Regions from separate parts of the Priestia sp. SB1 genome, predicted to be linked through region 1. Evidence: a T-box and tRNA genes for the amino acid it is inferred to sense, from the RefSeq annotation. Region 1 holds a T-box; the other holds one or more tRNA genes.

Region 1 (15,581 bases):
TGTAAAAATCACTGGTGAATACAAATGTTGAAGACATTCTCTTTCATATTTCTTCTTTTCCCTTCTGTTTGTGAGAATATGAGAAACGATTTGTGCTGTTGAAGCAGCCCCAAAAGACCCCATAATTGTAATTGCTGTTGTCCATTCCATCAGTCTATTTTCTCCTAATATTATCTTTTATGTCTTTTTATTCACATATATAATACCAGCAAACTGAACACACTAATATAACTAATTATGTGTAAAAAGGTGAGATGAAAAATGAGCATTTCTAAATTTGACAAATGTGTTGTAATTGAAGAAAAAATTATAAAGGAAAGAATCGAACAATCTTATAAAATCATCAATGAAACGATAGATAAACCTGATTTAGATAAAATGATTTTTGCAACATCGCATAATATCGCTTTTTGTGACTATTTATTGGGTAAAGAAGTGAAAGATAATAAACGGCTCAATTCATTACTTGATGTTGTTAATAAAAGACGTAAAACAAATTATGAGTTAACAAATTTTTATATTCAGTTTTAATTTCATAACAAAGAAAAACGTTCGTAAAGGTATGTGTAAATTTAAGAACGTTCGAAAAGCATTCTTTAACTTTTACGGATTCATACAAATGTAAAAGTTAGTAATTTTCTATAAGTTCGCAAATGTATACTTTTGCGGACTAATTAAAAGCTATCTTATGTAACACATAGGGTGTGAAAGAAATTTACCCAAAAACGATTACTCTAATCTGAGTAATCGTTTTTGGGTTTTAACCATCTATACATTTTAGTATCATTGTTGCTGCCAGATATACATTAAAATGCGATTTATTATAGCGATTGTAATATAAATAAGTGCCAGAGAATGCTTACCACTAGTGTATAGAGCAACAGAAGGAAGCCCAAATATAAGAAGTTCGAGCAAAATATGAATAGGGGTAGATAGTTGAACGTAAGAACGAGGAGAACCAAAAATTCCCCAAACTACTGCAATTATTAACGGAGCACCTATTGCTAAAAGCACTCTCATTGGCCCTTTTCCAGTTTGAACTCCCCAGTAAGCTAGTGAGCCAAGTGCGAATAATTCCAAAGAAAATCGTAACATCAAATTTAAAGTTTTGATGAAAGGAAGAAGATTCATATTAAATTAATCGTATTCATTGTTTTTACTCACTTGTTTCATCGCATTTATTCCTCTTAAAAAAATATCTACTAACATGAGAAGACTTACATCAAGATCATGGGGGAGACCAAATCCTTTTTTCTGCTCAAGTGAAGCAAACCCATGTAAAATACTTCGTAGCCCTCGTGCAGCGTGTAAAGTTTGCTCCGCCCCTAAGCCATATTCGTTAAGTACTCGAATAACAATATTAATGGTTTCGTTTTGTATGTGCTTAAGTTCCAGGTCATCAGAATTAGGAGAACGAAGCATTGCTTCATACAACCCTGGATGATTACGAACAAAAACTATGTAAGCTTCCCCTAGTGCACGAACTGCATTATCTTGTGAACGTCCTACAGTTGCATGTATTAACGCTTTATAAAGTTGTTCGTAACCATAAATAGCAAGCTTTTTCCTTAATGCTGGTAATCCATTTACGTGGTTATATAGAGAAGGTGGACGGATATTTAGTTTTTTAGCAAGTGAAGCTAATGTTACTTCGTCTAACCCTTGTGTATTTGCCATTTCTGTGGAGGCTTTTAAAATAGTGTCTAAATCGATTCCTGGTCTTGTGGCCATAGTTAGACCCCTTTCTTACTATAGGTTAAATGTGTTTTAAATTTAATCTAGCTTTTGTAATAGCGTTATTTATAGCTTTTTCTGGTTGTTTTATCATTTTCCCATGCCCTACAGCAAGCAATGAAGGCTTGTAATCCAATAATTTGTGAGCGCTGTGAAGTGCAACTTCCTTATTCCATGTAGCCATTGCTGGAAAGGGAAATAAAGGCTGAAGCTGGCCAGTTACTGCTATACCACCCCTTGTTTGAAAGGCATCACCAGCAATTAAGGTATTATTGCGGGTATCAAAAAATGCCATTGAACCTGGCGTATGTCCAGGAGCAACTATCGCAATTAGTGAACCAATTTGGTCACCATCTTTTAGTAAAACGTCTGCTCTAGTTTTTAAATTTCTAGGTATTCCCCCACGTATAGGAGTATTGGGTTCATTAATGTCTAATGTAGTGTCTCCACTCATTAATCGGGCATCTCGATTTGAAATATATACTGAAACACTCGGAAGTAATTGCTTTAACTTATCAAGTGCTCCTACATGATCGTCGTGCGCATGAGTTAGAAGAATGCGTGTTATGGGTTTGTTAATCTTTTTAGCAGCTTGTAGTATTTTCTTGGCACTGTAAGGAAGCGCTGCATCTACCAAAGTTAAACTATCGTCCTCTTCAACTAGGTAACAATTAACTGGGAAAAACCCTGGTAAAAAAATTAATTGATGTAAATTCCCTTCACGAATAACCCTCATAAGAATATCACCTTCTTATATTAGTTTAAAAACTATTTATGTTTATATTTTAACTAATAACGTTAGTTAAAACAAGGTAATATATAAATATTAGCTTTAATTAGCATAAATAACTAATATATTAGAAATGAATTTTAAATGCTAAAACAAAAGAAAAATGCACACACGTATACTTTTACGGATATGCTCCATTCATAGAAGTAAATGAAAAGATCCTACATCATTTTGATGAAGGATCTGCTTTTAGTGTCACGTTGGTCTCTTTGTCTAGATTATTTGAGGAACCTATATGTTAACTACCTGTGTATATGGAGATTTACTTACTTCCCATTATTCCAAAGAAAGAATGTTAAATCTGCTTCACACACAATATTATTATCTACTTTAGCAATGCCATGAGCTTTTGCAACAGCTCCTCGGACGCGTGTCATTTCTACTTCTAAGTATAATTGATCTCCTGGACGAACTTGTTTCTTAAAACGACAATTTTCAATACCAGTTAAAAGGCCTATTTTTTCATAATTTTCTTCTTTTTGCAACATTATAATTCCACTAACTTGAGCCAAAGCTTCAACAATCAATACACCTGGCATAACCGAATAGTCGGGAAAATGTCCATTAAAGAATTCCTCATTGGCTGTAACGTTCTTAACCCCAACTGCATTTTTTCCTTCTCTTAATTCAATAATTTTATCTATTAGTAAAAAGGGATAACGATGGGGTATAATTCTTTGGATTTCTTGGATATCCAGCAAAATTTTTTCTCCTTCTAAACATTACTTTTTAATTCTTTAAATACTTTTGAAATCACTGCGTTTGTTTTTTCTGTAACAACTTCTTTATCTTTAGGCATTTTAGGTACATAAATAGGATCCCCTAAAATGATAAACCTTCTTTTTCTTCCTAATAAGTCTTTTATGGTATGAGGTCCTACATATACTGCTGGTATAATAGGAACACTTCCCCTTGAAGCAATATGAATAGCTCCATTTTTTAACGCTTTCTCTTCTGAGTTTCTTGTTCCACTTGGAAAAATTCCAACTACTTGTTTCTTTTTTAGCAATTGCAAAGGTATTTTTAAGACACTGGGTCCAGGTTTACTTCGATCTACAGGAAATGCATTTAAATTTTTTAAAAGCTTTTTGATAAAAATCTTATTAAATAACTCTTTCTTAGCCATAAAGTGAATAGGAGTCGGATATAATGCTATTCCTAAACACACTACATCAATCCAGCTTTTATGCGTACAAACAACAATAAACGGATCATTTTGAGGAAGTTTTTCTTTGTTTACTGTTTTCATTCTTCCGTTCATCAAAAATAGTATAAGCTGTAGAAATCTTGTTGCAAAGGTATACATTGATTATTTACTCCTTACCTAAATCCCATTTAATAATATGACCTGCGTGGGTAAGTCCTCCTCCAAATCCGTAGAGTAAGAGAATGTCTCCATCTTTTAATTTCCCTTCGTTTATCCCTATTTGTAGTGCTAGAGGAATGGAAACGGAAGAAGTGTTTCCCATGTACTCGACACTAGTTAATGTCTTCTCAACTGGAAACTCTGATCTTTCACATATAGACTCAACCATTCGTAAATTGGCACTGTGTGGAACGAACCAATTTATTTTACTCCTTTGTAGATTTGCTTGTTCTAGCAATTCAGCCATACCTAAAGGAATTGTTCGAGATGCCCACTTATATACTTCCCTTCCATTTTGCACCATCTTGCCACTCGAACTCAAAGGTTGTCCATGCATGGTAGTAGATAAATTGGTACGGTATACATGTTTACCTCCCTTTCCATTTGTACCAATATGCGTAGCAATAAAACTTGGGCGCTCTGCATCACTTTCGACCAAAACAGCTGCAGCCCCATCCCCAAATAGAACACACGTAGTACGATCCGTGTAATCTGTAACCTTCGATAACGTTTCTGCAGTTACGACTAAAACTTTATGATGAAGTCCGGATGTAATAAAGGCGTTTGCCATGTGTAATCCATATGTAAAACCAGCACAGGTAGCGTTAAAGTCTAGAGCCCCAGTTGCCGGAATATCAAAGTAATCTTGTATTTGGGCTGCTACGCTTGGAAATGCATAGTCCGGTGTTGTAGTCGAGACAACGATACATCCTACATCCTTTAAATCTTTCTGATATTGCTCCACTAAGTTTTTAATTGCTTTAATAGCTAGGTCAGAAGAATATTCATTTTTATCAGCAATTCTTCTTTCCTTCATGCCAGTTCGTTTCACAATCCATTCATCGTTCGTATCTACAATTCGTTCTAAATCGTCATTGGTAAGTCTTTTTTCTGGTACGTATGTACCTATTGCTGTAATACGTGAAGTTGATTTCATTGTATTCACCCTTCTTTACTACCAAGATATATAAATTGATATTAGTACTAGGTACTAATAAAGTCAATGATTTTATATGAAAAAATTGTAAAATAAGTATATGCAAGCCTAATAATAAAACATAAACACCTGTGCTGATTCATTCTAGGAAAGAATAAACTAGAAATAAAAAAAGGTTCCTTATTAAATATTAAGGAACCTTCTTTGTTTAATTATCTAAGTTTCTTTTCAACAATTTCATCCTGAAGTTTTTCAATAAAGCTATCTAAATTAAAAGTTTCAGACTTTTCCTCTCCGTGTTTTCGTACATTTACGGAGTTGCTTTCCATTTCCTTATCTCCTAATACCAAAATATAAGGAACCTTCGCCACTTGAGCTTCTCGAATCTTATATCCGAGCTTTTGTTCTCGATTATCTAATTCTACTCGAATCCCTTTCTTTCCTAGAGCTTCTTTAATCTCTTGTGCATATTCCTGATGAACCTTTAGAGAAACTGGAATAACCTTTACCTGTACAGGTGCCAACCATGTTGGGAAGACCCCTCCAAAGTGTTCAATTAAAATCCCAAAGAAACGGTCAAGAGATCCAAAAATAGCACGGTGAATGACAACTGGACGCTGTTTTTCGTTCTTTTCGTTAATATAATTTAAATCAAATTTTTCTGGAAGCTGGAAGTCTAATTGAATTGTTGCACATTGATGACTTCTTTTTAAGGCATCTTTAATATGAAAATCGATTTTAGGACCATAAAATGCTCCGTCGCCTTCATTCAGTTTATAATCAAAGTTCAATTTTTTTAATACGTTTTCTAAAGAGCTTTCCGCAAGTTCCCATAAGCTATCTTCTCCCATGGAGTCTTCTGGTCGAGTTGAAAGTTCGATATCATATTCAAAACCAAATGTTTTGTAGATATAATCAACTAATTCAATGACTGATTTAATTTCACTTTCAATTTGTTCAGGAGTAACAAAGATATGAGCATCGTCCTGACAAAACGTACGTACTCTTAATAATCCATTTAGAGCCCCACTGAATTCGTGACGGTGAACTTGACCGAATTCTCCCATTCGAATGGGTAAATCTCTATAGGAATGGAGCTTATTTTTAAAGATAAGCATATGACCAGGACAGTTCATAGGCTTTAGTGCAAATTTAGCATTATCCACTTCTGAAAAATACATATTATCCTTATAATGATCCCAGTGACCAGACTTTTCCCATAACTGTTGATTCATCATAAAAGGAGTACGTACTTCCTCATAATGATGCTTTTCTTGAACGGATCGCAGGAACTGCTCCAGCTGATTTTTAACCATTTGTCCTTTAGCTAAATAAAAAGGCATTCCTGGTGCTTCATCAGAAAACATAAATAATTCTAGTTCGTTTCCTAATTTTCGATGGTCTCTTTTCGCTGCTTCTTCTAGAAACATTACATACTCATTTAACTGTTTTTGAGAACGAAAAGCTACGCCATATACACGTTGTAACATTTGGTTATCGCTGTTACCTCTCCAGTATGCTCCTGATACTTTTGTTAATTTAAACGCCTTAACCATTCCAGTAGAAGGAAGATGTGGGCCTCGACATAAATCGAAAAATTCCCCTTGTTTATAAATCGTAACTGTTTCATTCATAGGGATATCACGTAATAACTCGAGTTTCAACTCGTCGTTTATCTCGCTAAATATTCTTTCAGCTTCACTACGTGTCACTTCAGTACGTTCAATAGGATGATTTTCATTAATAATTTTCTTCATTTCATGTTCAAGTTGTAGTAACTCATTAGAAGCAATCGTTGTAGAAAGATCCATATCGTAATAAAATCCATCTTCAATAACTGGTCCTACCCCTAACTTCACATTCTTATGTACTCTTTTTACTGCCTGAGCAAGTATGTGGGCTGTTGTATGCCTCATAATTTCTAGACCTTCGTCAGAATCTACTGTTAAGATTTCGATTTCTGCATCTTGATTAATAGCTCGATGCAAGTCATATAATTCTCCATTTACTTTACCCGCAATGGCTTTCTTCTTTAGGCTGGAACTAATGGATTCTGCAATAGCATGTAATGTAATACCTTTTGAAAATTCTTTCTCATTTCCATCTAAAAAGCGAATTTGAATTAAATCTCTACTCATGATAACCTCTCCTATTTAAATAAAGTCAAAAAAAACATACTTATCCCTAAGTAAGGGACGAGTATGTTTTCACACGTGGTACCACCCAAATTCCCATCAATATAAATATATCGATGGCTCTGGTGCTGTAACGTCGCAAACGTTATTAATTACTACTATTTCACTAATAAAGCTCCAAGGTGGTAAATTATCTCTCTTTCTTAAGGGCTCACAGCCAAAGACCCTATTCTCTGCAAAGAATTGTAAAAATAATTCATGTCCTTTTCGTTGCTTACTTATTTATTTTTAAACATAAAAAAACGCACTCATCCCTCTAACAGGGACGAGTGCGGTCGTGGTACCACCCTAATTTTATAAAACACTACAAGTGTTATATTCTCAAAAAGATAACGGATTTCCCGATTGCGGTTACTCTATCTACATATTTCCACACAATAGCTCCAAGGTGGTAAATTATTTCTCTTTCTTAAGGGCTCACAGCCAAAGGCCCTATTCTCTGTAAAGAAATATAAAAATAATTCGTGTCCTTTTCAACGCTCAACATGTTTATTTCCAATAAATAGAATTATAATTTATATTATTTGTAAATGTCAATACTTAATTCTAAATATGTTATTAATTGGATGTATTTATTTAAAAAGATGGTTTATTGGTAGTTCTATTTTTATCTGTATTTTTTGTGTTGTGCACTAGTAAATAACCAAAGAAACTTATAATGCCAAACATAACACCGAACATTATGAACATGGTTTCACTTCTCAAAAATTCTAGTAATGTACCTGACAAAATGGGTCCTATAGACATACCAGTATATCTGACAAAGTTAAATACTCCCATAGCACTAGCTCGATTTTGCTCAAATTGATGGGTCAATATGGTTGCATAGGAAGGTGTTAGGATTCCAATTCCCACCCCATAAATGAATAGGCTTAGCGACATAAGTAATAAAGAAACAGTATGTGTGAGTCCAAATCCTGTAACACTAAATGCGATTAAAAAATTAGTAAAGGTAAATATATTTATAAGAGAAATCTTCTTCTGAATGTATTTGAATAACAGACTTCCGGCTATAAGGCTTATCGTCATAGGAAGATAAAGCAAGCCAACAAGTTTTAGATTTAGATGATAGTGGCTTGTTAATAAAACGGGGAGATAAACCAGAATAGAAAAGTAAATCAAAAAGTTCAAGAAGCTTAATGACAACAATATACTTCCCATCTTATCCTTCATCATTACAAGATAAAAATGAAGACCGTTCCTCTTACTTGTCTTGTGCTTTTTCTGATCTTTAGGATAAAACAACATATTGATAATAAGTAAAAGAATAGATATACCGACTAATGACCAGAAAACACCATCATAATTGTATCGGTCTCCTATAAATCCTCCTAAGATGGGAGCTACTGCAGGAGCAATAGATAACAAGGTTTGATAAGTTCCCATAGCACTACCACGTTCTTCCCCATCAAAAAGATCCGTTATTGTAGCAGCTGCAATCAATGGAATAGCTGCTGTTCCGAGGGCTTGCAAAGATCGAAAAACGAGAAACAACGTAAAGTTACTTGTAACAGCACACCCAATACTAGCCAATACTGTAAGTATAAGACTAGGGAGAAGAATAAAACGACTTCCTTTAAAGTCAAGAATGGTCCCGTAGACTATTTGCATAATAGCTGTAATAAAGATGAACAATGAAACAGTTAAATTAACTAATGTTGTGCTTACATCAAATGAATCCTTAATTAACGGAATAATAGGCGAATAAATATTTTGATTTAAAGATGCAAAAAATGCACTTATACAAACGACGTATAAGATAAAAATAGGTTTTGTATTTGTATGTCCCATATAAATCTCCTACCTTGTAAATAAGTTTTTCCATATAAAAGTATGTTTGACATTCTAAAAGCACCTAATGTGTCTATTCTTGTCTTAATTTATTAATCATCGTTTCAAGGAACTCTAATATAATTTTTTGTTTGTCATCAGAGAAATCATCAATTAAATCATAAAATTGTCGTTTCCTTTTGCTATGTAGTTTTTCGTGAAGTTCAAAAACTTGTTTTCCTTTTGCTGTTAACTTGAAGTAAACCTCTTTCTTATTGTCTGCTAATTGAAATCTTTTAATTAACTCATCTTTCGTTAATTTTCGGGTGATTTTTGTGATATTTGCTTTAGATAAATTCATCCTAGTCGCAATCCCTATATTATTTATAGGTCCATTATTTCCAATGCATTCAATCACGTGGATGCTGCTCATGTTACTGGGTAATGTTCCTATTTCGTTCAGTTCTTTTTCATCAAGATAATCAAAAAATGTTTGGGAGACTGAATCAGCTTTTTGTTCGTTCAGGTGTAATAATTGCAAATAATTTTCGTATATTAACTGTTTAGATAATAGAGACATATTAGTTCCTTACCTTTCTAATGTATAAATAATTAATGTTTACCAGTAAACATTATACTACTAATAAGCTATTAAATTACTATGAAATCTCATTTTAATACAATAAAATGAGATTTCATAGTAATTAAAACCTATTATATTTGCAGATAAAACGCTTATCAATTTACAAAATAAAGAAAAAATGTTGACTTTTACAAATATTTGGATTTAAAATAGTTTTTGTTTACTAGTGAACATTAACTGTTTAATTATAGGAGTTGAAATAGCTATGTCACAAATTCTTTTAGAAAAAATAGCTAAGCCTTTATTTGCTATTGAACCTTTATCACAAAATTGCCAGAGAATTTTTGAAAGAAGAAACCACATATTAATCGGAATTAGCCCCTTTAACAGTAGATTTTCGGAAGAATATATTTATCGACTAATTGAGTGGAGCATTAAAGAGTTTAAGGATGTCTCTGTTCTCTTAGCTGGAAATGAGGCCGCAAATCTTTTGGAAGCTTTAGGAACTTCTAGGGTAAAAGCTGAGCGTAAAGTGAGAAAAGAAGTAAACAGAAATCGTCGATTTGCTGAAAGAGCTCTCAAAGCTCATGGTGGTAATCCTGAAGCTATTTATACATTTTCAGACTTTATTACTCAACCGGTATATTGTGATATGCGTACTAAGATTGAAGAAAGTTTTTTACATCAACCAAACTTTCAAAATGCTTGTTTAGAAATGTCACATGCAGCAATTGTAGGAAGAGCATCTGGGACAAATATGGATATTTCAGTTATTACTTCAGAAATGTTACATAATGCTGTGCAATATGTTTTGGCTGAACTGCCGTTCTTTATTGGAGCACCTAACATCTTGGGTATTCAAGAAACTGTACTTGCTTACCATAAACCTTGGAGGCTAGGTGAACAAATAAAAGATGAGCAATTTTCAATTAGAATGCAACAAAATCAAGGATATATAACTGTCGATGAAATTCAGTAAATTTACACCCTTAAACTTTTAGGAGGAACCGTCTTGAATACATCATTTAAAACTTTTAGTATCTTATCAGAACAGTTTCATGAAGATCCATACCGATATTTTTCAGAACTTCGAGATTTCGATCCTATCCATTATGAGCAAGATATTGATAGCTATTTTATTAGCCGATATAAAGACGTAAGATATGTATTACAAAATACAGAAATCTTTACGACTAAATCTCTTGCTAAACGTGCTGAACCTGTAATGCGTGGACCTGTCCTTGCACAAATGAAAGGAAAGGAACATACAGCAAAACGTAAAATTGTAGTAAAGAGTTTTATAGGTGATTCACTTAAGAGACTCATTCCCTTAATTAAAGAAAACGCAGAAGTGTTATTATCACCACACTTAAGTAAAGGGAGAATTGACTTAGTTAACGATTTTGGAAAAACTTTTGCTGTATATGTCACAATGGATATGCTAGGACTTAACAAAAAAGATCATCAACTTATCGCAGATTGGCACAGTGGAGTTGCTAACTTTATCACTACTATACAGTTGTCATCTGAAGAACGTGATCATTCATTATGGTGCAGTGAACAACTAGCAAACTACCTTTTACCCATTATAGAAGAGCGTCGACAAAACCCAAAATCAGATCTCATTTCAATATTATGTCAGTCTGAGTATGAAGGAGTTGAGATGTCCGATACGAACATTTTGGCACTTATCCTTAATGTACTATTAGCAGCTACCGAACCTGCAGACAAGACATTGGCATTGTTAATGTATTATTTATTAAATAATCCGTTACAAATGCAAGATGTGATGGAAGATCGTTCATTATTATCAAGAGCAATTGCCGAAACTCTAAGGTTTAAACCACCAGTACAACTTATACCAAGGCAATTATCGCAAGATGCGAAAATAGCCGATAGATTACTACCTAAAGGTTCAACAGTATTCTGTATGATTGGGGCTGCCAATCGAGATCCTGAAGCGTTTGATAATCCTGATACTTTTAACATTCATCGTCCTGACCTTGACGTCAAAACGGCTTTCACAGGTATTGCTCGACATGTGGCTTTCGGTTCTGGCATACACAACTGTGTAGGAGCTGCCTTTGCAGGAACAGAAATTGAAGTAGTAGCTAACATTGTTTTAGATCAACTACAAAACATGAAATTAGAAGAAGGATTTCATTACACGGAAAGTGGTCTTTATACACGTGGACCCGTTTCTCTTCCATTAACGTTTGATCCTATTAAAGGCTAAGATAATAAATTGTATACAATTAAGCAAGTGGATTTACGACATGCTCATTAGACATGTCGTAAACCTACTTCTATATTTGTTTGGTCCACTCATTTAAAAACTTAATAATTATTTTTAACTCTACTTCTGAAAATTTATTAAGTAATTCTACATATCTTTTCTCTGCTATTTCATGCATTTTATCATGAATTTCAGCTAACTCCTCCCCTTCCTTTGTCAAGGAATAAAAGGTTTCCCTATTATTATGGATATTCTTGTTTGCTAGAACAATGCCATGTCCCACAAGTGTATTAATAGCCTTAGATACAGCAGGTTTTGAGATATTAAGTTCTTTAGAAAGAAGAGCATTGTTTACATATTGGTCTTTATTTATTAATGAAACAATATGTAATTGAGTAATTGTCCATTTTTTATTCGTACTATTTACACTTTGAGTTAGTTTATTAGCTAGTATTTTCCTACTTTGAACCTTTTTTTCTCTAGTCATAATTAGAGATTCAATAGCTTGGAACGCTTGCTTATGAAGAGCTTCCATCAGAAACACACCTTCTTCAATATAATCGTTAACTGGTTAACTATATATAATAGTTTACTGATTAACGATTATATTGTCAAGTTCATTTGATTTAGGCTTTGCATACAATATAACTGATTGATAGGATACATTAGCCTTCTCTGTTTATAAAAAAATTAATATATACGGCTGCCTTTTTATAATAGGTTCCGGAAACATGTCTTATGTTAACTACAAAAGTATACTTTTACGAACTTATAGAAAACCTATATTTTTATTAAATTGGTGTAAAATCGCTTTATATGACCACTGGAACTGAATAACTACCTAACATATGATATGATGGATAATTAAGGAATTAATGTATAGGTAGCGAGGGAATTTCAAATGAGAAAGTTGAAAGAATCTTACTTTTGGGTTGTAGCAGGGCTCCTGTTGTCTAGTGCCTTTGTCAATTTTGTTTGGAAAGGAAAAACTTGGCCAGGATACTATACTTTGTGTACATTATTGATATTAATCATTATAAAGATAATGCTATTTAACTATGAAAAGAGTGAGAATGAAAAAAAGTAATACATCACACTTTAGGTTTGCTGTATTACTTTTTTATTTGGCCATAATTTGCTAACACCTTACATTGTGAATTAGGTAGTTACATATAGAGGAATGAAAAAGGAGGCTAAGTGTGGGATTATTTTTTAGAAGGATTGACTCTGATAAAGATAGTAAATATAGACGATGGTTAAATTCCATGTTGCCAGTCGCGATGCTAATAAACTTCATAAATAGTTTGTTTCTAAATTGGGGATGGCTTTCTTGGACAATGGCCATTGTAATTGGCATACTGGCTATTTTAATATTTAAGGAATATAAAGGTGAGAATTAAAGGCTGCATAAAACATCTGTTTTTTATATGTGTACCGGAAAGAGACATTATGGTAACTAACATTAATAAGTAAGGCTATTTATGTTAGAGTGTACATAGAAACATGTATGAGTTTGGAGGCAGAGTCGTGAAACGTGCAATAGGGATATTTCTTCTTGCTCAAGCTTTATTAACGTACTTAACTATTAAGATGATGTATACTCCGTTTATCGTTAAAACATTACATAGAAATACTGGAGTTATGACAGTTTCATATAGTTACCCTTTAATGTACTGGTTAATTTGTATAGCTTCGGGCATTATGCTTATAGTGGGAACGTATCTAGTTTTCGCCAAAGAAAGAAAGCAGGAAACTGTATAACTGGACGGATACTATCGTCCTTACGGACAAACCCATGATAGTCCCGAAAGGGAGCTAACTTCTCGTTGGTCTCTCGTAGGAACATAAGGTTGTGGCTATCTTCTGAGGAAAGAAACGTACTGTTATGTATACCTCCATTTGGAGCGTCGGCGTACGTTTTACTTACGATATGGTGTGTGATGAGGATACGACAGCAAATGGACCTGCAATAGGAGGCTTGAGCCGATGTGTCTTGAAAGGGACTCGCACGGTTCTTAGGGGAGGAAGGGGCAGTGATGCCCCTAACTTACCCGACGTAACTAGCTTCGCATACGGTATGCATTAAAACAAAGAACTTATTTAATTAAAATTTTGTAAGCAAACTAACCTAAATGAAAAAGTTAATGTGAGTTATATTGGAGTCCATTGGTCGAAATATATCAGTGGACTTTAACTTTTACTTGTTTTAAACTGAAAATAAATGTAAGATATAAATTGCATAAAGTAATATATATCTTACATGAGTTTTATATAGATAAGAGGTGGGTTTATCTTGGTTAATAGAATTAAGATTGCACGCATAGAGAAGAATTTAACTCAAAAGGATTTGGCTAGTAAAGTAAATGTTACTAGACAGACAATTGGGTTAATTGAAGCTGGTAAGTATAATCCTTCATTAAAATTATGTATTGATATTGCAAAAACATTAAATAAGACTCTAGACGAACTATTTTGGGAGAGAGAGCAATGAATAAATTTAAAAAAATATTACGTATTACAGAACATGATGATGAAAGAGTTCAGGCATTAGAGTACAGATCTTATGCTGAAGCAGGTTTTCTTATTGCTGTGTTGTCAGCACTAGATGTAATCATTAGAGGTCTGGTATTAGGCCATCCGTTGAGTGAATGGGGTATGAGCCTGTTCATTTTAATCATTTACATAATCTATGTTGGATCTAGACAAATTACAATGAGAATAACTAAAGATGACTTATTAGAGGAAAATGAGAAAGAGAAAAATAGAGCAGAGGAAGTTTCTACTTTACTTGGTATTGCACTCTTTGTGATATGGAGAAAGGTTATCTTAAAAGAAAGCTTAATTCCTTCAGGCTTACTAAATTGGATTGAGAATATTGGTGTTTTTATAGTTATCTTCATCATTACGTACGGGATGACGTATTTATTCAGAAATAAAAAACAGAGTGAAATATAGAAACATTGCTTATGTTTATTTAAGATTAATAATATAAGCATAAAAAGAAAACTTGCAGTAAAAGGCGTTTTCTTTTTATTTATACCAATAACTAACTGTGATTATGGTAACTAGATTTTCACATCGTATCCACTTAAATAAAAAAGCAGCCAATAAAAAACAGCACTGTCCATTCAAATGGGATAGTGCTGTTTTTTATTAGTTTATTATATAGATCAATACTGCTATTAAGTTAGGAAAAGCAATTGAAATAAACTTTTTAGAATCCTCTAAACGACTTTTATGTTTTTTTCTGTCGGAGGTTGATAATCGTTTATTACCTAAACTATAAATTAAAAAATCTACAGAAAGCACTATAGATACTAATCCTATAGCTCCACATAAGTAATAAACAAAACTCCAAATTCCTGAAAAATAAGAAATAGATAGTACGATAAGTAGTGCAATTACGCCCGTTATGAGTCCTTTTTTCATTTGATAATCCCTCTTTTTTAAAAGTAATCCACCTATATATTACCATTATATTTCTTTTTTGTGAGAGCGTACCTAGAGAATTCATTATGTTAACTCACTTTATATGTTATTTAAGAAACCATACATAAAAGTAGCCATATAACAGGATTGCAACTACAAGTTGACAATGTTCATCTGTAATAAGATGGAAAAATAACGTTGTATTTGAGATGATTAATCTATCGAAAGATAGGAGGTCATTATTATATGACATTTGGTGAAAAACTTTTTAAATTAAGAAAAGAAAAAGGTCTCTCACAAGAAGCTTTAGCCGAAAAGGTAAATACAACAAGACAGGCGATTAGTAAGTGGGAAAATGGCCAGGGCTTTCCCGAGACTGAAAAGCTCTTAATGTTAGGAAATATATTTGAAGTCTCAATTGATTATTTGTTAAAAGATACAGTAGTGCAAGAGAGCACCCGTGAAAAAGGCTATTATGTCAGTAAGGAAATGGCTGAAGGGTTTTTAGCCTATCAAGGGAAAGCATACAAATATGTATCCC
Region 2 (15,581 bases), on a different contig from region 1:
GTATTGGCCTAAGTATCGTAAAGCGTATTGTTACGATGCACGATGCAGCCATTACGGCTGAAAACACAGACGCCGGAGTGACGTTTTCACTTACTATTCCTATATAAACTAAAAAAGCAAGGGAGTCGACTCCCTTGCTTTTTTATGAAAAAACCGATGTATATGCATAAAGAGCTGGTGAACCCCCGGAGTGAATGAACACCACATTCTCATCTTTTTTAAAATAACCTTTTCGAATTAAATCAATCAGGCCGGCCATCGCTTTTCCCGTATACACAGGATCCAATAAAATTCCTTCCGTACCGGCCACAAGTTTGACTGCTTCCACCATCTCTTCTGTTGGAACAGCATAGCCTGGACCGACATATTCATCCATACAAACAATATCTTCTTTTTTAAAAGGCGTTTTGCTATGTAAATGATCATAAAGTTCACTCGTCAGCTTGGCAACTTTCATTTCTTGCTCTTCTTTAGCACGACTCACATTCATTCCAATAACAGACACCCCGCTTTGAAGGCCTTGAAAGCCTGCCACTAGCCCTGCATGCATGCCTCCGCTTCCGCTTGTGCAAACTACGTGGCTAAGCTTTATTTGTTGCTCATAGCTTTGCATAAGCAGCTCCTGTGCGCAGGCAGCGTAGCCTGTTGCACCGATAACATTTGAACCTCCTACGGGGATTAGGTACGGCTTATGACCTTTTTCACTTAGCTCGCGCGCTACTTTTTCCATTTCTGCTGTCAAATCCGAACCTTCAGCGACAAACCGCATGTCATGAGCGCCTAATAAATGATAAAGAAAATAGTTTCCCGTCGGCTGATCACTTGCTTTATTTTCCCCTTCTTCTAATACGAGCACGCATTTCATTTGCTCTTTTACGGCAGCAGCAAGCGTCAAACGACAGTGATTGGATTGTATCGCACCGCACGTTACAAGCACGTCTGCCCCTTTTGCTTTTGCATCAGCTACTAGATATTCAAGCTTACGCGTCTTATTTCCGCCCCCTGTCAGTCCAAGCATATCATCGCGCTTCATATAAATTGAAGGTCCGTTTAACTGCTGAGATAAAACCGATAGCTTTTCTAAAGGTGTAGGGGAATCCGTATATTTTCTTCTAGAAAATTGCGTTAAGTTCATGCTCTCATCCTCTCTTTCATATTTGTTCTATTTTACCATATAGAAGCTTTTGAAGAGCTTTTTACGAAAGGGCTTTCTATAACTTGTATACATAAGAACAAGTAGTCAACATACATTAAACCATATAAACAGTTTGAAGGAGTGTTTTCAATGAGTGAAAAAGCAGTACTTTGCAGCGTCTCACGAGTAGTCAAATCACAGCACATTTTTCCAAATGACCTGAACAATCACCACACCCTTTTTGGCGGCAAAATTGTCGCTGACATGGACATGACGGCTTCTCTTTCAGCAGCTAAACATTCCAGAAAGTCGTGTGTTACAGCTTCCATTGATCATGTTGACTTTATCGAGCCCGTCACAGAAGAAGATTTTATTTCATATGAGGCATTCGTTGTTGTCACAGGAAAAAGTTCCATGATTATTTTTGTTAAAGTCATTGCCGAAAATTTGTTAACGGGCATTAAACGTATTGCTGCTACTTCTTTTCTTACCTTCGTCGCATTAGAAAATGGGAAGCCTGCTCCCGTTCCTCAAGTTATTGCTCAAACTGAAGAAGAAAAAAGCCTTCAAAAAGTAGCTCTTGAACGAAAAGAGTCCAAAAAAACGCAGGTTGAGCACAGCAAAGCAATTGCGCGCATCTTATCTAAATCTTTGCGCAGCAGTAATTAAGCTCTTCATCTAAAAAGCAGCTGTCTGCTTTTTAGACGAAGTTTTTTAGATTTCACATTGTTATTTAATATGATATGCGATATATTGGTTTTATGAAAAATAACATTCAACCTCTCAAACGACTTTCCCTACGGGAGGAAGTCTATCAAACACTTAAACACAATATCGTTATGCTTGAATTTCAGCCGGAACAAAAGCTTCAGGATAAAGAACTGGCTGAGCAATTTGGAGTTAGCCGCACTCCTGTTCGAGAAGCATTAAAAAGGCTCGAAGATGAAGGCCTTGTACAAACGACACCTGGTTCTTCTACAAAAGTGGCTCCATTAAACCTTGAGGAGGCAAAACAATCCTTTATTGTCGTCGCAGCTCTTCATGCACTTGCTGCTAAGCTGGCTTGTACTTCATTGCAAGAAGAAGATATGGGCGAACTAATCAAACATAATCAATCTCTAGAACATGCAATCAAAACAAGAAATGTACTGAAAGCGATCGAAGCGGATGAAGCATTTCATTCCGTTTTTTTAAACCGGGCAAATAATTTAGAGCTAGAACGTGTTGTAAAACAAACAAGCGCCAAAATTCAACGTCTGGAAATCGCTCGCTTTTCTTCTCTTGCTAGCCTTGCTTCCGTTGATCAGCACAAAGAAATCATAAATGCTTGCCGTCAAAAAGATTCCGCACTGACATCACAGCTTGTCGAAACAAACTGGCTGACACTAGGTGAAGCGCTGACAAGTGAGGAGGAAGCAAAGTGAAGCCTCTTTTATTAGGCGTTGCTGCATCATTCTTTTTTGCTTTTACATTCGTTTTAAATCGAGCGATGGATTTATCTGGAGGCAGCTGGGCGTGGAGCGCATCTCTGCGCTATTTTTTTATGGTACCTCTTTTGCTTATGCTTGTTTATTTTTGGGGTGGCATCAAACCTGTGGTGGCAGAAATAAAAGCCCAGCCGCAAAAATGGCTGCTATGGAGCACGGTCGGATTTGGCTTATTTTACGCTCCTCTTTGTTTTGCTTCCGCCTACGGTCCCGGCTGGCTTATTGCAGGAACTTGGCAAATCACGATTTTATCGGGGTCTCTCCTAGCTCCTTTGTTTTACAAGGAAGGAAAAAAGCGAGGAGCCATTCCTTTCAAGCAGCTAGGTTTTTCGTTTATTATTTTAATAGGAGTTGTGCTCATGCAGCTTGAGCATGCGACTGAACTGTCGGCGGCTACTGCCTTGCTTTGTACGATTCCCATTTTAATTGCGTCTTTTGCGTATCCGCTTGGCAACCGTAAGATGATGGAGCTGTCGTCGCTTAATACGTTTCAGCGCGTGCTTGGAATGACGCTTTCAAGCCTGCCGTTTTGGATTATTCTTTCTGTCTATGCCTACTTGACCGATGGACTACCAAAACCAACTCAGATGTATCAAAGCAGTTTAGTTGCTTTACTTTCAGGAGTGTGTGCAACGATTTTATTTTTTGCGGCAACTGACCTTGTGAAAAAAGATTCTCACAAGTTAGGTGCAGTTGAAGCTACACAATCGATGGAAGTTTTATTTGCCCTGCTAGGAGAGGTCTTCCTTCTATCAAGTCCTTTGCCATCGATTCTTTCTTGGGTTGGAATGGGAGTTATCGTAGCAGGCATGGTGCTTCACAGCTACCAAACGAGTCATAAAAAAGCTATACCTCAAAAAGAATTGACCTACTAATCAATAACAAAAAAGAGCGTCTCAGTCGGCGCTCTTTTTGTTTATACAACAGATCTTCTTTCTAAATTGAAGACATTAACCTGCTCAGCATCAAAGCGGCTTAGCAACGAATCTACTCCGTACTCAAGTGCAAAAGCACGTTCATTTTCTGAAATCGGAACGGCCTGCAGGAACGTTACTTTTTTATCAGATAGTTCAATCGTTGAAAAATTATCCCATAAAAACGGCGGAATCAGCAAAATGTGCTGCATATGAAAGCTGTCATCAAGGACTGCAATAACGTCTTTATAAATAGCTCCTGGGAAAATGGAGACATGAGATTTCATCATATGGAAAATACAGTTTGCTAAAATAGCAGAATAAATACCGAACTCCTCATGACATGCCCCAACAATTTCAATTCGAAGCGGGATCCCTCCAACTGTATAACCTGTCGGACATTGATGTCCACCGAGCGTTGCATACGCGGTTACGTCTTGACGCGGATGATTTTCACATGCCACAACGTGAATACCATGCTTTTTTCGTTCATCTGAATAATCTTCAATTCGGTCCTTTTGACCAAATACATCTATTGCTTTATGTATAATTAATTCTTCATCTTTTGTAAAATTACTCATAAAAAACCTCCTTGCTTGCGACCTTAAAAAGTCCCCTACTGTACAGCATATACTACCGCACTCGCTTACGATATAGTTTTTAGAAAATGTGATAGAAATGTTATCGTTTCGTAACATACTATGAAATTGTCTCAAGAAGCAAACAAGAAACCTTAACCAATTTTTTCTTTTCCCATAAAAAAATAGAGCCTGCACCATGGCAGCCTCTATTTTTTATGACATTATTATGAAATAATTTGTAATTCTTTTGGGTACTTCGTTAACGTTTCGTATCCATCTTTTGTGATGATTACATCATCTTCAATACGCACGCCTCCGAGTCCTGGAATATAGATACCCGGTTCAATCGTATACACCATGCCTTCTTGAAGCACATCATCATTGTTGCGGCTCATTGAAGGAAACTCATGCACGCTGATACCAAGGCCATGACCAAGACGATGCAAGAAATACTCTCCATACCCTGCTTCTGTAATAATATTGCGTGCTACCATATCCAAGTCGCCAATGCGAGTGCCAGGCTTGGAAGCTTCAAGAGCTGCCTGCTCGGCGCGCTGTACCGTTTCATAGATTTCTTTTTGCTTATCATTAATCGACTTGTACGCGACTGTACGCGTAATATCTGAACAGTATCCATCTAGCACTACACCTAAATCGAAGAGAACCATATCTCCTGGCTTTAACGTGCGAAGACCTGGGTTCCCGTGCGCTTCTCCCGTTTTTTCACCAAATAACACCATCGTTGAAAACGACATCTCACGAATTCCTTTTCGCTTTAGCTCGTATTCAATTTTAGCCAGAACATCCATTTCCGTAACGCCTTCTTTTAAGGCAGCTACGCCTACTTCCACGCCAAAATCAGCTAATGCAGCTGCCTTTTGCAGAATCTCAACTTCACGCTCATCTTTAATTAAACGCAGCTGATTTAATTTCTCTTCTGCTCCGACTAGCTCAGCATTTGGATATAAATTAAGCAGTTCTTCAGCTCTCGCATACAGCAGCTGCTCTTTCTCTACAGCAACTTTTTTCACATCCATTACGTTTCGTTTATGTAAAGCTTCTTTAATAAGTTCCCAAGGATTTTGATGGTCTTCATATCCGATCACATCAAATTTCCAGCCGGCTTCTTTTGCTTGACCCACTTCCATTGATGGACAAACAAGCATCGGCTCCGCTTCATTAAATAAAAATAAACCAAGCAGACGCTCATGCGGATCCGTGTGAAATCCAGTTAAATAAAATACGTTTTCAGTTGACGAAATAAAGGCCGTTTCTACATTCTTTTCCTTCAGCCATGATACGACTTTTTGCAAACGTGCTTCCATTAAAAAAACCCCTTTCATTGTGCAATATTACTATTATAACATAGTTATTTAGCAATATTGTACAATGAATAGAGGTTAAGACAAAGCCGCGTGAAGAGTAGTAAGCTGCTCTTTAATCGCTTTTCGCTGAATACTTACTTTCATCAGCCAGCCATTTTCTCCGTATCTATAAATAAATTCGTACGTACCTTTAGGAAAATATTCTTTTACCAGCATGTCTCGGTTTTCAACAAATCCCGGATCGCCAATAAAATAGCTACCTTCTTCAAGCGGGAGCTCATGAACTTTTTTTTCTAGCTGCTTCTCTTCGTCTTCGTCATCATCTATCACAATGTGAAGACCACCTTCATCACGCACAACGTCAAATTCACCGTTTTGTTCAAGCTCAAGCACCGGTACCACTTGTCCATTTACCGTTAGCAGCTGCTTGGTTCCTTCAAGGACCTGGGACCAATGATCATCGTATAAAGTAGAAGAATAAAAAATATAGCCCTGAGATTTATATAATAAAAGCAGCTGTTCAAAATGATTTTTCACTTGTTCTTTATCAAATAGAATAACAAAATGCTTTCGATAGAAAAAACTTGTAAAAGGCAGAATAGACGATTGATTAAGCTCTCTAATTATTTCAGCACTATCCTTACCTGAAATAATAGCTCCGGTCAATTCCCCCGCGCCATAAGGTTTCCAATGACTTAACGCCGCTTCTGGAATCAGCACAAGGTTCGAAGATGACACATATATACTCATTCGCTTCACTCCTTTTTTCTACACTTAGACCTATATTTAATTCTCAACAAACAGAGACTTTTCTCTTATACCCTTCTTAAAAGACAGAACTTTTTCCCTAACTATGATAGATTATAACAAATATCCTCGAAAAAAATAACCTTTATTTCCTCTTTCTTCTATTTGTACACTTCTCTTATTTTAGCTGTCTTCGCAGATTTACTAGTGAACGTACTTGCTAATCTAATTCCTTAGTGTTAATTTTATTATGTCGTTTTATAATTTTTTGCATAATTGGTTTTAGACAAAAAAGTATTAATATTTTTGAATGCGATGGTGAGACATTTGGAAGAACGTACAGAACGTAAACAACATAAAAGAAAAAAGCAAAGAAAAAAGAAACGCTTTAGAAAGCTACTTCTTTTCTTTCTCATTCTTGTAATCGCCGCTGGTGCATATGTGTATTATCAATACCAACAAGGATTAGCAGAAGCAGACGGAGCTTTTGGGAAAGATGGACAGTTTGATTTTAATGGTGCAAGTGCCAATTTAGATAGCATGAATGTGCTGCTTCTCGGAATTGACTCTCGCGGTGAAGAACATTCGCGTGCCGATACAATCATGATTGCTCATTATGACAAAGACAGCAATCAGCCTAAAATTGTTTCTTTGATGCGTGATTCATATGTGGATATTCCTGGACATGGCAAAAACAAATTAAATTCAGCCTATGCATTTGGCGGGCCCGAATTAATGCGTAAGACAATTAAAGAAAATTTCGGCGTAGATGTAAACTATTATGCCGTTGTTGATTTTAAAGGTTTTTCTAAAGTTGCCGATACGATTGCCCCTGAGGGAATTACGGTTACCGTGCCACACGAAATGTCGTCAGGAATTGGCATGACGCTAAAACCTGGAAAACAAACTCTTCACGGAGATAAATTACTAGGATACGTGCGATTCCGCCATGATAGCCAAAGTGATTTCGGGCGTGTGAAGCGTCAACAAGAAGTGATTGGTAAATTAATGGATGAAGCTCTTCAAGTAAAGACACTGGCGAAAGCTCCTAAGCTATGGGGTGTCATTGATCCATATGTGGATACAAATATTCCGCCAAAAACATTTATTGTGATAGGAAAAGATTTTTTAGTTGGAAATCAGCCAGATTTAAAATCTCTTCGTTTACCGGTTGAAGGTTCCTATTCAAATGAACGAATATCCGGTATTGGTGCTGTTTTAAGCATCGACCTTGAAGAAAACAAACAAGCGTTACAGTCATTTTTAAATTAGGAAAAGGTGTCCATTAGAGGACACCTTTTTTTATACTATTCAAAAAAACTTCTGTTTTTCCTCCCTATCCTTCAAAAAATTTTCAGCTTCGACAAAAAATGGAGATAAAATGGAGTTGTTTTCTAGAAAACAGCTGTTTCTTTGGAGTTCTATTTTTTCTCCTGTATGCGTATATGAAAAGAGAAGGACTTCTTTTTTATATTTTTTAGTCAAGGAGATGAAATGATGAAATTATATGGTTTTCAATCTGAAGAAGAGCGTTCCTTTCTTCATTCTACCTATAAAGTAAACCCATTGCTTTCTCATACTGGAGATGTCAAAATCAGCTTTTTATCTTTTCAAGAAAATGATTATACCCCCCGTCAAGAAGCTACGATTCCACAGCTTCTTTTAGTCGTTCACGGGGAAGGCTGGGTAGCTGGCGATAACGGACTGAAAATTTATATCAAACAAGGTGAATCAGCATTTTGGAGAGCTGGGGAATCTTTTGAAGTCGGGAGTCTAACGGCTATGACAGGACTACTGATTGAAGGATTAGATATTGCTCCTCAAAAGCTGCTTACTTCTTTCTCACGAACAAACGCAAATTAAAAAGCCGCTTTGACGCGGCTTTTTTTATTATCTTAGTAATTGAGCGTAGCTTTCTGCGCTATCTTGAATAACTTTGTCACTCAGGTCACCGCCTGCTCCTTGAAATAAAAATGGAGTTTGGAACTTCATACCTGTTAAATTTGCCATAGCTTGGAAAGGAAGAAGCAGATGATTCATTGGGTAACGGTTGTATCCCCCTTCTTGATAAGCTTCTGCAGGGCCTCCTGTCGAAGTAGCTACGACAAACTCTTTTCCCTGAAGTTTAGTACCTTTGCTTCCATAAGCCCATCCGTATGTTAAAACAACATCTTGCCACTCTTTTAAGAGTGCTGGTGAGCTGTACCAGTAAAATGGAAATTGAAAAACAATACGATCGAATTGAACAGCTAACTCCTGCTCTTTTTCTACATCAATTTTGAAATCGGGATAGTTTGCGTATAAATCATGAACGTACACATCCTCCTCTTTTTTTACTCGCTCTGCCCACGCTTTATTAATACGAGAAGATGCTAGATTTGGATGCGCTAAAATAACCAGTGTTTTCATTTGGATACTCTCCTTCTGATGTCTGTGCTTGCTTTTTTCTTTTCTATTTTTTACGCTTGCCTCTCACGTCTTGTTCACTCATTCTTTCCTTTTCCTTCAGGAAATCCGAGTTCGTTTACACTTATAAATTACCAGTATTATCATTCTGCTTCAATAAAATTGACTTTGCTTTTATCACCTTTAATTTTTTTATGTACCCAAAACGGAAGATAAAGGACAAGAAAGCTAAGAATCATGATTCCTTCAATCCATACTAAATACCAAGGATCAGGTCCAAGAACATCTAGCAAGGAAGCGTGCTCTGGCTTTTTCATCATGTATAAATAATTCGCACCGAGTAAACGATTCATGACATAGATAAAACCTCCGTACAGATTAACAAATACTACGCTTACCCATAAAGAACGAAGCGTCGGCTCATATCTGCAGGCAGCAATTAGCATACAGCAAGCAAGTACCACACCACCATGCGATACATAGAACTGCACATAGCGAAACTGGGCATACGCATAGCCGCCAAGGTCTGGGGTAATCATCGCTTGAACAGAGCTGCTGATTCCTGCGAAGTACACAAAATAAAAAAGAAATCTGCTTTTGGTTATCAGCATAACAGCAGCCAGCAGCACGACTATATCACTCAGCTGAAGAGGCAAAGAAGTTTCAACGGACCACTGATGACATCCGATTTCCCAAGCCTGGTAGGCCGTTTCTGAAGCAATTAGAACGAGTGAAAGCAAAACGAACGCAAACCTCTTTTTTCGCAGCTGCTTTCGACACAAAAAAATAACTGTTCCTATGATCACGATAATGGCTAAAGTTACAAGGTGTTCAACTGAAAAAAGCTGAAAAGAATGTTGTACAGGATGACACGCAAAAAATGAATTCATAACGGCGCCTCCTCTCCATCAGAAAACAAATTTGGTACCTTTAGCTTGTTCATAAGACCTCATTTTCATTAACGCTTCTCTCACATTAAAAAGAGATTGAAACATAACGAAATCACGCCTAAAAAAAGATCCGAACGATAAATCGTTCGGATCTTTTTGTCTTCATTTTTATTTTTTAATTAATCCTTTTTTCACTAAGAATTGATGAGCGACTTCTTCAGCCGTTTTTCCTTTTGCGTTTACTTGATAGTTCATTTCACGCATTTCGTCGTCACTGATTTTACCACCCAGTTGATTTAAGATTTTTTTCAGTTCAGGGTGCTCTTTTAGCGTATCTTCACGAAGCACAGGCGCTCCTTGATACGGTGGGAAGAACTGCTGGTCGTCTTTTAAGACTTTTAAACCAAACTGTTTGATTTCAGGATCCGTTGCATAAGCATCAAGCATGTTAATATCGCCTTTTTCTACAGCGCGATAGCGAAGCTTCGGCTCCATCGTCTTAATATTCGGGAAGGTAAGGCCATATTCTTTTTGAAGGCCTACGTAGCCGTCTTCACGATCTTTAAACTCAAGCGTAAATCCTGCTTTTACTTTATCTGTTGCATTTGCCAAATCTGAAATGGTCGTTAGATTATTTTCTTTAGCAAATTCTTTTGTAACGGTCAATGTGTACGTATTATTAAACTTCATTGGATCTAAATAGACAAGGCCGAATTTCTTTTGAAATCCTTCTTTTGCCTGCTTGTACACCTGTGTTTCATCTTTGCTGTCCGGCTGTTCCTTTAGATGCGTCACAATGGCTGTCCCCGTATATTCAGGGTACAAATCAATTTCCTTGTTACGCAGAGCCTCAAATACAAATACTGTTTTTCCAAGCGACGAACGAAGATTTACTTTCATATCGGTTTGATCTTCAATTAATTCTTTGTACATATTAATTAAAATATCTTGTTCTGCGCCAATTTTCCCTCCGATAACAAGGTCTGGTTTTGTTGCGCTCATTGCTGCAAACGGAGAAACAAGAATAAGTATTAATACGATGATCATGATGAACGAGCGTTTTTTGGACCCTTTTTTAGCAGAGTGTTCAATCGTTCGCAGAATTCCATCAAAAATAAGCGCTAATAATGCTGCTGGAACGGCTCCTAATAAAATCAAACTATTATCGCTTCGGTCAATACCAAGCAAAATTAAGCTTCCGAGTCCGCCTGCTCCGATAAGAGCCACGATTGTCGCTGTACCAATAATGAGTACCATCGCTGTGCGAATTCCGGCCATAATGACAGGAAGCGCTAGAGGAAGTTCTACTTTGATTAATCGTCTCCACGAGTTCATCCCCATGGCTTTGGATGCTTCAATTAAAGATGGGTCCACTTCTTTAATTCCGGTATATGTATTTCGTACAATAGGAAGAAGCGAATATAAAAACAGTGCAATAACCGCGGGAAAGGTTCCAATTCCGACAAGAGGAATCAGTAATCCTAATAAAGCGAGTGAGGGAATGGTTTGCAGTACGGCTGTTACGCCAATGATCGGTTCAGCAATGCGGTCATGCCTCGTTAAGTACAGTCCAAGCGGCACTGAAATTAATACGGCGATCACAAGAGCCAGTACTGAAATTTGAATGTGTTCAAGAAGAGCTTGAAACAGGGCATCTCCTCGTTGATCTAATAATGTGCTTAGTGCATTCATTACAGCGTTCCTCCTTCTTTCGTTTTATCAGAAAGAAACGCTAATAGAGTTTTGCGCGTTACAACGCCAATGCGTTTGCTCCCTTTTTTCACAGCTATTGCTTCATGGTCGTAAAGGGCGTCCATTGCCTGCTGAACAGTGGCGGTTGAAGCTAGCTCTTCAGTAGGTTCTACGTCTGGCTGTTCACTTTCTTTGACAAACATATCCAATGTCTCAAATAAAGTATTTCCTTGATTTCCAATAAATGTTTTTACAAACTCATTTTTAGGCTTTTGAATGAATTCCTCCGGGGTGCCAACTTGAACAATTTCCCCATCTTTCATCAGGCAGATACGATCTCCAAGCGTCATGGCTTCGCTCATATCATGCGTAACAAACACAAATGTTTTTTTGATTTTTTCTTTTAAGCTAATAACATCTTGTTGAAGCTGTTCGCGGCTTAACGGATCGAGGGCGCTAAAGGGTTCGTCCATTAAAATAACGGGGGGATCAGCTGCGAGGGCACGTGCTACACCTACACGTTGCTGCTGGCCACCTGAGAGCTCAGACGGCTTTCGGTTTCGATATTGCTTTGGGTCTAGTCCTACCAAGGTAAGCAGTTCATCAATACGCGTTTTGATTTTGTTTTTCTTCCAATGCTTCATCTCCGGTACAATGGCTATATTCTCAGCAATGGTCATATGAGGAAAAAGAGCAATCTGCTGTAGCACATAACCAATGTTCCAGCGTAGCTCATGTATGTTGTGGTCCGATACGAGCTTATCTTTTATGTATAGTTCTCCTTCGGTAATATCATGAAGACGGTTAATCATTTTTAAGGTGGTTGTTTTCCCACATCCACTCGGACCAATTAAAACGAAAAACTCTCCTTCTTTTATTTCTAGATTAATATTTTTCACGGCGGTCGTACCGTCTGGATATTGCTTTGACACATTCTTAAACGTAATCAAATTATCGTTCACACTCCCTGTTGAAATTTAACCCCTAGTTTCGTGTACCCAATACTTAGAGGCAATAAACATTCTTTTAAGAATATTTCTAAATATGATTCATAAGACATAGTGGAAAAGATACACATGTTTTCTAACAGCCTCCTAATAAGGCTATCAAACTGTTAAAGTTTTCACAAGGCGGGGAAGAATAATTCGGAGAATAAATTTAAAGCCAATTCAAATAAAAAAACCTTCTTTCAACAAGAAAGAAGGTTTTTGAGTATGCTAGCGACAGGGATCGAACCTGCGACCTCTTGCTTACCATGCAAGTGCTCTACCTACTGAGCTACACCAGCGTCTTGGAAAATTATATCACGTTTAAATTTATTTAGGAAGCGCTTTTTTAAATTTTTTTATTGGTATATTCTCTAATTGGCGTCTTCTGAAATTCGCACTTTCTACAAAGTTCCATATTTTATGTTAGAACTTCTCACATAAATTGTGTGAATTTTCTTTTTTTATATTACCCTTAGTAAAAGAGCTTACAAAAGAAAGGAAGAAAATAGATGGAACAACAACCAACCATGACCAAATCAAAAACGGCAACTCCCTACCCAAGAGACTGCACGTTCAGCCTGGAAGATTGGACGACGCTCGCTAAGTATTGGTACCCCGTCGCACGCTGCAGTGATGTAACTGAGAAACCAACGTCTGTAAAACTGCTAGATGTAAATCTAGTTCTATACCGCACCACACACAAAGTTGTAGCGGCACGCGATTTATGCGTTCACCGAGGGACCCCGCTTAGCATGGGCTGGGTGGAAGATGATGAAATTGTCTGTCCTTACCACGGCTTCCGCTACGCAACGGACGGCGCATGCACGTCGATTCCAGCTCACCCTGACGCCAACATTTCTCCCCGCCTCTGTATGGCCGTCTATCCAGTTATTGAACGATTTGGATTAGTTTGGACTTCCCTGACAGGAGAACAAGATAACCTGCCTTACTTCGATGCGTGGGAAGACCCTGATTTTCAGCAAATTGTTTGTCCGAGCTTTGATATCATGGGTTCAGCCGGTCGTCAAATGGAAGGCTTTTTAGACGTAGCTCATTTTGCTTGGGTTCACACGGACACATTTGGTGATCGAAACAACGCCTTTGTGCCTAAATATAAAGTAAGCGATACAGACTATGGGCTTCATGTAGAATATACGAGCACCGTGAGCAATTATTCCAAAGAACAGCAGCATTTAAATCCACCTGATTTTAAATGGCTTCGCGTCTTTGATGTTTATCCGCCGTTTACAGCTACGCTAAAAGTATACTTCCCAGAAGGCGCAGAGCTGTGGATTATGAATGCAGTCTCTCCTATTTCAGCCCGCGAAACACGTTTATTCGCGCCAATCGCTCGAAACTTTGACAAAGATTCTCCCGTTGAAGGTGTGTATGACTTTAACCTTCGCGTCTTTGACGAAGACCGTGAAATGGTTGAAAATCAAAAACCTGAAGACTTGCCTTTAGACCTGCAGATGGAAGCGCATATTATGGCTGATCAAACGTCTATCGGCTACCGGAAATTATTAAAGAAAATGGGCTTAAGCTTTAGATATACAAGCTGAAAAAATCCCCGCTGTCTCAGCGGGGATTTCTTTTTTATTTAGCAAACTGCTCGCGTCCTGCTTTTTCCTTTATCATTTCATCTTCACTTGCCGGCGTTGCTCGTTTCATAAACAATGAAAGAATTAAGGCAACCACCACTAGGACTACAGAGATAGCAAACGCATCGTTAATCCCTTGTACCATTGCCTGCATCCCAATCTGCTCTTTCATTTGAGCTGCCCCGGCTGCGGTTGCATTAGCTGCTCCTGCTCCGCTCATTGCATCTTGAGCGAGCTCTTTTGCATGAGTAGCTGTACGGTTTGACATCACCGTTACTAAAAGAGCCGAACCAATAGCTCCCGATACTTGTTGAAGCGTATTGTTCATGGCAGTACCATGCGGATTAAAGCGCTGCGGCAGCTGATTTAATCCGTTTGTCATAACCGGCATCATCACCATAGACATTCCGAACATGCGAAGCGTGTAAAGCGTAATGAGCGTTGTATACGTCGTATCAAGCTCTAAGTTACTGAAGAAATACGTCGTAACGGCTGTAATCGTTAGACCCGTTACAGCCAATGCACGCGCTCCGAATTTATCAAATAATTTTCCGGTAATCGGTGACATTACACCCATTAGCAGCGCACCTGGAAGCATTAGTAATCCTGAATGAAGCGGAGAGATGCCTCGTACCGTTTGAACATAAATTGGCATTAGCAGCATGGCTGAGAATAATGCCATTGTGATCACCATCGAAATCGTTGATGATAAAGCAAACATTGGATATTTAAAAATGCGGAATTCAAGCATCGGTGTTTTAAGCTTGAACTGACGTGTAATAAATAAAATCAGAGCCACAGCTCCTACGATAATGGTACCATATACTTCCACAGAATCCCAGCCTTTATCCCCTGCTGAGCTAAACCCGTATAGAAGTCCGCCAAATCCAATTGTAGATAGCAAAAGGGATAAAAAATCCAAATTGATTTCCACTTTTTCTTTTTTGTCTTTTAATAGGAAGAAAGCGCCTATTAATACAATGGCTGCGATTGGCGTAACAAGGTGGAACAGCATTCTCCACTCATAGTGTTCAATTAGCCATCCTGATAATGTAGGACCAATTGCCGGAGCAAAAATCATAACTAAACCGAAAATCCCCATCGCAGCTCCGCGTTTTTCTAATGGAAAACTTGTGAGCAATACGTTCATTAAAAGCGGCATCATAATAGCTGCGCCTGACGCTTGAATAATACGAGCGGTTAACAACACAGAAAATACGGGCGAAGCACCTGCAAGTATTGTTCCTGCTGTAAATAAAGTCATCGCCGTTAAAAATAAGCCTCTGACAGAATAGCGCTGAATTAAAAAAGCGGTAGTTGGAATCATAATACCATTCACTAACATATAACCAGTAGAAAGCCACTGGACAGTTGACGTTGTCACATCTAAGTCTTTCATAATAGACGGCAGCGCCACATTTAATAACGTTTCATTCAATAATGAGATAAAAGCGCCAATTAACAAAATAGCAATTATGCCATAAGGCGGCTTTTCCATTTGATTTATCGATCGACTCATTATTGTACCTCCTTATACTTTAGGTTCATTTTTTTAGACACGTGTTCTACATAGAGTATATTATACTGTGAGTTCAATTTATGCAAGTGAAAAATCTTACGTTCACGTTCTTTATTTTCTCAACTTTTTTAGTCCTATACTCCTTTTATACCAATATATTGTCGTGATATCGTTCAGTTTTCTGAAAAGAACATTTGTGTAAACGCTTTAAATCATGTATCATAAAGTTGGACCATGAGTCTAATTTTATATTTAGGTGATAATAATGAATAACCGAAAACAGCAAGTTGTAAAA

What was found. The T-box of region 1 lies ahead of thrS (threonine--tRNA ligase). A T-box ahead of a tRNA ligase gene usually reads a tRNA of that ligase, here a tRNA-Thr.
Region 2: it encodes a tRNA-Thr, which carries the amino acid that the T-box ahead of thrS (threonine--tRNA ligase) is inferred to sense. The anticodon was not compared.

The regions. Positions count from the first base shown of each region.
Region 1 is NZ_JBBJSS010000013.1:46,906-62,486, reverse strand. Features, by position in the region: gene WKH56_RS32255 (hypothetical protein) at 1-150, opposite strand, end outside; gene WKH56_RS32250 (hypothetical protein) at 262-531, shown strand; gene WKH56_RS32245 (YrdB family protein) at 784-1,095, opposite strand; gene WKH56_RS32240 (TetR/AcrR family transcriptional regulator) at 1,138-1,731, opposite strand; gene WKH56_RS32235 (MBL fold metallo-hydrolase) at 1,757-2,470, opposite strand; gene fabZ (3-hydroxyacyl-ACP dehydratase FabZ) at 2,791-3,225, opposite strand; gene WKH56_RS32225 (lysophospholipid acyltransferase family protein) at 3,240-3,773, opposite strand; gene WKH56_RS32220 (ketoacyl-ACP synthase III) at 3,838-4,827, opposite strand; gene thrS (threonine--tRNA ligase) at 5,040-6,965, opposite strand; T-box leader at 7,016-7,242, opposite strand; T-box leader at 7,281-7,508, opposite strand; gene WKH56_RS32210 (MFS transporter) at 7,599-8,813, opposite strand; gene WKH56_RS32205 (MarR family transcriptional regulator) at 8,887-9,372, opposite strand; gene WKH56_RS32200 (tRNA-dependent cyclodipeptide synthase) at 9,641-10,354, shown strand; gene cypX (pulcherriminic acid synthase) at 10,388-11,611, shown strand; gene WKH56_RS32190 (MarR family transcriptional regulator) at 11,682-12,146, opposite strand; gene WKH56_RS32185 (hypothetical protein) at 12,811-13,011, shown strand; gene WKH56_RS32180 (hypothetical protein) at 13,139-13,372, shown strand; gene WKH56_RS32175 (helix-turn-helix transcriptional regulator) at 13,905-14,102, shown strand; gene WKH56_RS32170 (DUF6773 family protein) at 14,099-14,566, shown strand; gene WKH56_RS32165 (DUF5316 family protein) at 14,765-15,040, opposite strand; gene WKH56_RS32160 (helix-turn-helix domain-containing protein) at 15,287-15,581, shown strand, end outside.
Region 2 is NZ_JBBJSS010000001.1:39,389-54,969, forward strand. Features, by position in the region: gene WKH56_RS00205 (sensor histidine kinase) at 1-107, shown strand, start outside; gene cuyA (D-cysteate sulfo-lyase) at 143-1,135, opposite strand; gene WKH56_RS00215 (acyl-CoA thioesterase) at 1,286-1,804, shown strand; gene WKH56_RS00220 (GntR family transcriptional regulator) at 1,879-2,559, shown strand; gene WKH56_RS00225 (DMT family transporter) at 2,556-3,497, shown strand; gene WKH56_RS00230 (suppressor of fused domain protein) at 3,539-4,117, opposite strand; gene WKH56_RS00235 (M24 family metallopeptidase) at 4,342-5,442, opposite strand; gene WKH56_RS00240 (hypothetical protein) at 5,518-6,192, opposite strand; gene WKH56_RS00245 (LCP family protein) at 6,730-7,461, shown strand; gene WKH56_RS00250 (hypothetical protein) at 7,687-8,052, shown strand; gene WKH56_RS00255 (NAD(P)H-dependent oxidoreductase) at 8,080-8,598, opposite strand; gene WKH56_RS00260 (YwaF family protein) at 8,739-9,485, opposite strand; gene WKH56_RS00265 (ABC transporter permease/substrate-binding protein) at 9,654-11,177, opposite strand; gene WKH56_RS00270 (ABC transporter ATP-binding protein) at 11,177-12,127, opposite strand; tRNA gene WKH56_RS00275 (tRNA-Thr) at 12,393-12,465, opposite strand; gene WKH56_RS00280 (aromatic ring-hydroxylating oxygenase subunit alpha) at 12,676-13,728, shown strand; gene WKH56_RS00285 (DHA2 family efflux MFS transporter permease subunit) at 13,763-15,286, opposite strand; gene WKH56_RS00290 (TetR/AcrR family transcriptional regulator) at 15,552-15,581, shown strand, end outside.